Regions from separate parts of the Oceanobacillus sp. FSL W7-1293 genome, predicted to be linked through region 1. Evidence: a T-box and tRNA genes for the amino acid it is inferred to sense, from the RefSeq annotation. Region 1 holds a T-box; the other holds one or more tRNA genes.
What was found. The T-box of region 1 lies ahead of proS (proline--tRNA ligase). A T-box ahead of a tRNA ligase gene usually reads a tRNA of that ligase, here a tRNA-Pro.
Positions count from the first base shown of each region.

Region 2: it has a tRNA-Pro gene. The T-box ahead of proS (proline--tRNA ligase) is inferred to sense a tRNA for this amino acid. The anticodon was not compared.

Region 1 is NZ_CP150212.1:1,065,120-1,068,631, forward strand. It holds gene MKY65_RS05270 (M15 family metallopeptidase) at 23-580, opposite strand; gene MKY65_RS05275 (glycerol-3-phosphate acyltransferase) at 749-1,369, shown strand; gene MKY65_RS05280 (DUF456 domain-containing protein) at 1,416-1,898, shown strand; T-box leader at 1,970-2,225, shown strand; gene proS (proline--tRNA ligase) at 2,302-3,512, shown strand, end outside.
Region 2 is NZ_CP150212.1:92,436-95,947, forward strand. It holds rRNA gene rrf (5S ribosomal RNA) at 135-250, shown strand; tRNA gene MKY65_RS00455 (tRNA-Val) at 262-337, shown strand; tRNA gene MKY65_RS00460 (tRNA-Thr) at 342-417, shown strand; tRNA gene MKY65_RS00465 (tRNA-Lys) at 433-508, shown strand; tRNA gene MKY65_RS00470 (tRNA-Leu) at 512-596, shown strand; tRNA gene MKY65_RS00475 (tRNA-Gly) at 622-696, shown strand; tRNA gene MKY65_RS00480 (tRNA-Leu) at 704-792, shown strand; tRNA gene MKY65_RS00485 (tRNA-Arg) at 796-872, shown strand; tRNA gene MKY65_RS00490 (tRNA-Pro) at 874-950, shown strand; tRNA gene MKY65_RS00495 (tRNA-Ala) at 975-1,047, shown strand; rRNA gene MKY65_RS00500 (16S ribosomal RNA) at 1,242-2,803, shown strand; rRNA gene MKY65_RS00505 (23S ribosomal RNA) at 3,001-3,512, shown strand, end outside.

The sequences.
Region 1 (3,512 bases):
GAATATAATAAATCAGACCATCTTATTCCCCTTCAACAGGAGGACGGTACCCCTGCTGCAGCTCAGAAATGCTCAAGCCAAATGTCATTTGCAGATGCGGGTAATCTGTAAAGCTATTAAAGTCTCCGCCCCATTCAAAGCCTAAATCCTTTGCAATGTCTGCAACTTCAAACCAGTCAGACTCTCCATTATTATTCCCGTCGTAATGGATATCCCAAATAACCTCTCCATCATGATTACGAATCGCATAATCGACAGCCAGTCCATAATTATGATAGCTTTCCCCGGCTCTGGCATGGGTAACAATATCTTCTTCATTTTCTCTGCCTCTGGCGTACAGTGTTTCCTGCTCTTCCTCTGTACGCAGGCCATCCGTAATAACAACCTCTATATCTATATCATCCGCACGATCGATTAACGTATCCACCGCTTCTTGGACATCAGGATGAAGTTCTGATACCGTTTCTTCTCCATCCACTCTTTCATAAGAAGGGGTTGTCTGCTCGTAAAGCCAGAACAGCAAACCTATAAAAAGAATAATGGCAATCCAAGAAAGCGTAAAATGCTTTATAGCTTTCATTCGATATTTCGGGCTCCTTTAAAAAGAATCTCTCTAGTCATATCATAACATGTACAAGCTTCTGATGAAGGGTTGAACAGTTAGCGAAATCTGGCAGTTTTGCAAATTGATTTCTTCGCTGATCTAGACATATAATGAGATAAACCTGACAGAAATGGAGGGAAAACAATGTATTACCTCATCAGCTGTTTGATTGGCTATATTTTTGGCTGTATTCATGGATCGCAAATTGTTGGCAAGATAAAGAAGCGGGATATTAAGGGGGAAGGTGTAAAGAATGCCGGAGCATCGAATACAACGATTCTGCTAGGCTGGAAATATGGGATTGTTGTAGCGCTTATCGATATTTTTAAAGCGACACTTGCTATTTTGCTTGTTCTCTTTATTTTAAATGAAGCGGGAATGTCGGCTGAGAGAATTTCACTATCTATTTATTTGACGGCTTTATGTGTTATCATCGGTCATAATTATCCAATTACGATGAAATTCAGCGGCGGGAAGGGCACGGCCTCGTTAGTAGGCGCACTAATTGCCATTGATTGGCGGGTTGCATTAATTGGAATTGCTATCTTATTATTCTTTACCTTTGCAACGGACTATCTTGTTATTGGTGTGCTGTTTATGTATCTTTCCTTTTTAATTACAACCTATTATTTCTTTGGGAATGGACCTGCGCTGGTAGTGATCTTTTTAACACTGTTATGTATATACAAACATATGGAAAATTATCGCCGGATTCTATTAAAAGAAGAGACCAGGCTATCCAGTATGTTTAAAAAGAGTGCTTAAAGAGAAAGATTTAAAAAGGAAGTTTTTTTGAAGGGGCGTGCACGTATTGGATATTTTATTATGGATTATCATTATTTTATTATTTATCGCAAGCTTTCTAGGAATTATTTTCCCAATGATTCCATCAGTTATCGCGATTTGGGGCGGATTTTTAGTCTATTATTTCTTTATAAACAGTGATTCCCTTACCTGGTGGTTTTGGACAGGAATGATAGTTATCACAGTTATTCTTTTTGTAGCGGATATTATCGCCAACAGCTATTTTGTGAAAAAATTTGGCGGGAGTAAGGCAGGTGAAAGAGGAGCTGCGGTTGCTGTTATTGTCGGATCATTTATTACACCGCCATTTGGAATTATTTATGTGCCATTTTTGACGGTTCTTGCTATTGAAATGATGCAGCGCAGGACAGCAAAAGAAGCAATTCGCGCATCGATTGGTTCTTTTTTAGGGTTTTTAGGCGGATCAGTTGCGAAAGTAGTATTGCAGCTGATAATGATTGTCTGGTTCTTCATTGCAATTTGGTTTTAACTGGACAACATATATGAAAAAATCGTCAGCTTCTTGACTTTCATCAGTGAGAACTATATATTAAAAGCATAGTTGAAATGTGGACGGAGAATAGTACGTTGTGAATGTCTAACACAGAGAGAAAAAGAGTGCTGAGACTTTTTCTTAGACAGGCAAGGGAACCTGCCTCCCGAGTTCGCCATATAAGGAGCTGAGGCTTTGAAATTGGCGCGGTTTTGGACCGTTATCCAATAAAGTGTGTATATAAGCTGGATGTGTCTATAAAATAATAGAACACTGCTTATATATAAACAAGGGTGGTACCACCACTAAACCTCGGTCCCTTTTTTGGATGGAGGATTTTTTGCGTTTACATTGGATTTTCAAATAATAGAAGAGCAAAATAAGAAAGAGGTGCTTACTTTTGGGTAAGAAGAATAAGCAATTTGTAGAAAAAATTACAGCGATGGAGGATGATTTCGCACAGTGGTATACAGACGTTGTCAAGCAGGCGGAGCTTGTGGACTACGGTCAGGTGCGCGGTACAATGATTATCAAGCCTTATGGCTATGCAATTTGGGAAAACATCAAAGATGAATTAGATCGTATGTTTAAAGCAACAGGGCACACCAATGTGGCCTTCCCGCTTTTTATTCCTGAGAGTTTACTGCAAAAAGAGAAGGATCATGTAGAAGGGTTTGCTCCCGAGGTTGCCTGGGTGACCCATGGCGGAGATGAAGAACTGACAGAACGTATCGCCGTGCGTCCAACCTCTGAGGTGCTTTTCTGTGACTATTACTCGAACAACATTCATTCTTATCGTGATTTGCCAAAGCTGTATAATCAATGGTCTAATGTGGTTCGCTGGGAAAAAACAACACGCCCGTTCCTGCGTTCTTCTGAATTTCATTGGCAGGAAGGCCACACGGCGCATGCGACAGATGAAGATGCGACCGAAGAAACAAATCGGATGCTTGAAATTTATGCCAAGCTGGTGGAAGAATATCTAGCAATTCCTGTTCTAAAAGGAAAGAAAACAGACAAAGAGAAATTCGCGGGCGCTGAGTTCACATTAACGATTGAAGCGTTGATGCATGATGGGAAAGCCTTGCAATCCGGTACTTCTCATCATTTTGGTTCCGGATTTGCAGAAGCATTTGACATTACGTACCTGGATGAAAACGGCGAAAGCCAATTTGTGCATCAAACTTCCTGGGGCTTATCCACCCGCATAATGGGAGCATTGATCATGGTACACGGAGACAACCGCGGATTAGTAGTACCTCCAAAGATTGCGCCGACACAGGCAATGATTGTACCGATCGCGCAGCATAAAGAAGGGGTTCTCGATAAAGCTTATGCGTTACGCGACCAATTGGCTGGTATTGCCCGCGTGGACATTGACGGCAGTGATAAAATGCCGGGCTGGAAATTTAATGAATATGAAATGAAAGGTATCCCGGTCCGTATCGAAATGGGGCCAAAGGATATTGAAAAAGAACAGGTTGTTCTTGTCCGCCGTGATACAGGGGAAAAAGAGTTTGTTGCTTTAGCAGATGTAGAAGAGCTCCTTCCTGCATTACTGGATGAAGTACAGGCTAATCTTTATAGTCGTGCTTTAGAGCGCCGGGTAGA
Region 2 (3,512 bases), 970 kb from region 1:
CATGTCACGTTACTCTTATTTAGTTTTCAGGGTGCAAATTCTTGAAAAAAAGTGTTGCATTTTTATTCTAAAATGCATATAATATAACTTGTCCTTGTTTTTCAGGAAACATCTTCAAGTTACATATTTTGTTGTCTGGTGGCGAGAGCGAAGAGGTCACACCTGTTCCCATGCCGAACACAGAAGTTAAGTTCTTTAGCGCCAATGGTAGTTGGGGGCTTCCCCCTGCGAGAGTAGGACGTTGCCAGGCTTTATCAATCCGGAGGATTAGCTCAGCTGGGAGAGCACCTGCCTTACAAGCAGGGGGTCGCAGGTTCGAGCCCTGCATCCTCCACCATTATGCCGGCCTAGCTCAACTGGTAGAGCAACTGACTTGTAATCAGTAGGTTGGGGGTTCAAGTCCTCTGGCCGGCACCATTTTCCTTTTTGTAGGAGCCATTAGCTCAGTCGGTAGAGCATCTGACTTTTAATCAGAGGGTCGAAGGTTCGAATCCTTCATGGCTCACCATTTGCGGGTGTGGCGGAATTGGCAGACGCGCTAGACTTAGGATCTAGTGCCTTCGGGCGTGGGGGTTCAAGTCCCTCCACCCGCACCACTATTTTCAATTTAAAAAGCAATATGCGGAAGTAGTTCAGTGGTAGAACACCACCTTGCCAAGGTGGGGGTCGCGGGTTCGAATCCCGTCTTCCGCTCCAAAATATTGCCGGGGTGGCGGAACTGGCAGACGCACAGGACTTAAAATCCTGCGGTAAGTGATTACCGTACCGGTTCGATTCCGGTCCTCGGCACCATAAGCGCCTGTAGCTCAATTGGATAGAGCGTTTGACTACGGATCAAGAGGTTAGGGGTTCGACTCCTCTCAGGCGCGCCATCGGGAAGTAGCTCAGCTTGGTAGAGCACTTGGTTTGGGACCAAGGGGTCGCAGGTTCGAATCCTGTCTTCCCGACCATTAAATATAACTGAATTTATCTATGGGGCCTTAGCTCAGCTGGGAGAGCGCCTGCCTTGCACGCAGGAGGTCAGCGGTTCGATCCCGCTAGGCTCCACTCAACAATTTATTAAAAAAGTTGTTGACAATGATTTACAAACATGGTAAATTATATCTTGTCGCTAAAAACGACAGAAACAAATTGCTCTTTGAAAACTGAACAAAACAACCAGTACGAAAGAAGAAAAACACCTCGTTTTTCTTAAAAAATAAGTCAGAAGTTGACTTCTGAAAGCTAAAGTTTCAAACACTTTTATGGAGAGTTTGATCTTGGCTCAGGACGAACGCTGGCGGCGTGCCTAATACATGCAAGTCGAGCGCGGGAAGCGAACGGAACTCTTCGGAGGGAAGTTCGTGGAACGAGCGGCGGACGGGTGAGTAACACGTAGGCAACCTGCCTGTAAGACTGGGATAACTCGCGGAAACGCGAGCTAATACCGGATAACACTTTCTATCACCTGATGGAAAGTTGAAAGGCGGCTTTTGCTGTCACTTACAGATGGGCCTGCGGCGCATTAGCTAGTTGGTGAGGTAACGGCTCACCAAGGCGACGATGCGTAGCCGACCTGAGAGGGTGATCGGCCACACTGGGACTGAGACACGGCCCAGACTCCTACGGGAGGCAGCAGTAGGGAATCTTCCGCAATGGACGAAAGTCTGACGGAGCAACGCCGCGTGAGTGATGAAGGTTTTCGGATCGTAAAACTCTGTTGTCGGGGAAGAACAAGTATGATAGTAACTGATCGTACCTTGACGGTACCTGACCAGAAAGCCACGGCTAACTACGTGCCAGCAGCCGCGGTAATACGTAGGTGGCAAGCGTTGTCCGGAATTATTGGGCGTAAAGCGCTCGCAGGCGGTTCTTTAAGTCTGATGTGAAATCTTGCGGCTCAACCGCAAACGTGCATTGGAAACTGGAGGACTTGAGTGCAGAAGAGGAGAGTGGAATTCCACGTGTAGCGGTGAAATGCGTAGAGATGTGGAGGAACACCAGTGGCGAAGGCGACTCTCTGGTCTGTAACTGACGCTGAGGAGCGAAAGCGTGGGGAGCGAACAGGATTAGATACCCTGGTAGTCCACGCCGTAAACGATGAGTGCTAGGTGTTAGGGGGTTTCCGCCCCTTAGTGCTGAAGTTAACGCATTAAGCACTCCGCCTGGGGAGTACGGCCGCAAGGCTGAAACTCAAAAGAATTGACGGGGACCCGCACAAGCGGTGGAGCATGTGGTTTAATTCGAAGCAACGCGAAGAACCTTACCAGGTCTTGACATCCTTTGACCACTCTAGAGATAGAGTTTTCCCTTCGGGGACAAAGTGACAGGTGGTGCATGGTTGTCGTCAGCTCGTGTCGTGAGATGTTGGGTTAAGTCCCGCAACGAGCGCAACCCTTAATCTTAGTTGCCAGCATTCAGTTGGGCACTCTAAGGTGACTGCCGGTGACAAACCGGAGGAAGGTGGGGATGACGTCAAATCATCATGCCCCTTATGACCTGGGCTACACACGTGCTACAATGGACGGAACAAAGGGAAGCGAACCCGCGAGGTCCAGCAAATCCCATAAAACCGTTCTCAGTTCGGATTGCAGGCTGCAACTCGCCTGCATGAAGCCGGAATCGCTAGTAATCGCGGATCAGCATGCCGCGGTGAATACGTTCCCGGGTCTTGTACACACCGCCCGTCACACCACGAGAGTTCGTAACACCCGAAGTCGGTGAGGTAACCTTTTGGAGCCAGCCGCCGAAGGTGGGACGAATGATTGGGGTGAAGTCGTAACAAGGTAGCCGTATCGGAAGGTGCGGCTGGATCACCTCCTTTCTAAGGATATATAACGGAATTCGTACGTGGTTGTTTGGTTCAGTTTTGAGAGAGCAATTCTCTCAAAGGAAGCTTGTACCTTGAAAACTAAATAAGAGTAACAACGACATCAAACTTTAAAAATAAGGCAAAAAAGCTATTGATATAGCGACACAACTGATTACATTCTGTAATCAGCCATCTTATTCAAAAACTTTAGTTAAGTGAATAAGGGCGCACGGTGGATGCCTTGGCACTAGGAGCCGATGAAGGACGGGACTAACACCGATATGCCTCGGGGAGTTGTAAGTAAACGTTATATCCGAGGATTTCCGAATGGGGGAACCCATTGTTCGTAATGGAACAGTACATCTATCTGAATACATAGGATAGGTGAGGCAGACCCGGGGAACTGAAACATCTCAGTACCTGGAGGAAGAGAAAGAAACATCGATTTCCTGAGTAGCGGCGAGCGAAACGGAAAGAGCCCAAACCAAGAAGCTTGCTTCTTGGGGTTGTAGGACATTCCATTGGAGTGACAAAGAAATTCTTTAGATGAATCGATCTGGAAAGGTCAGCCAAAGAGGGTAACAGCCCTGTAATCGAAAAAGAATTTCCTCCGGAGTGTATCCTGAGTACGGCGGAACACGTGGAATTCCGTCGGAATCCGGGAGGACCATCTCCCAAGGCTAAATACTCCCTAGTGACCGATAGTGAACCAGTACCGTGA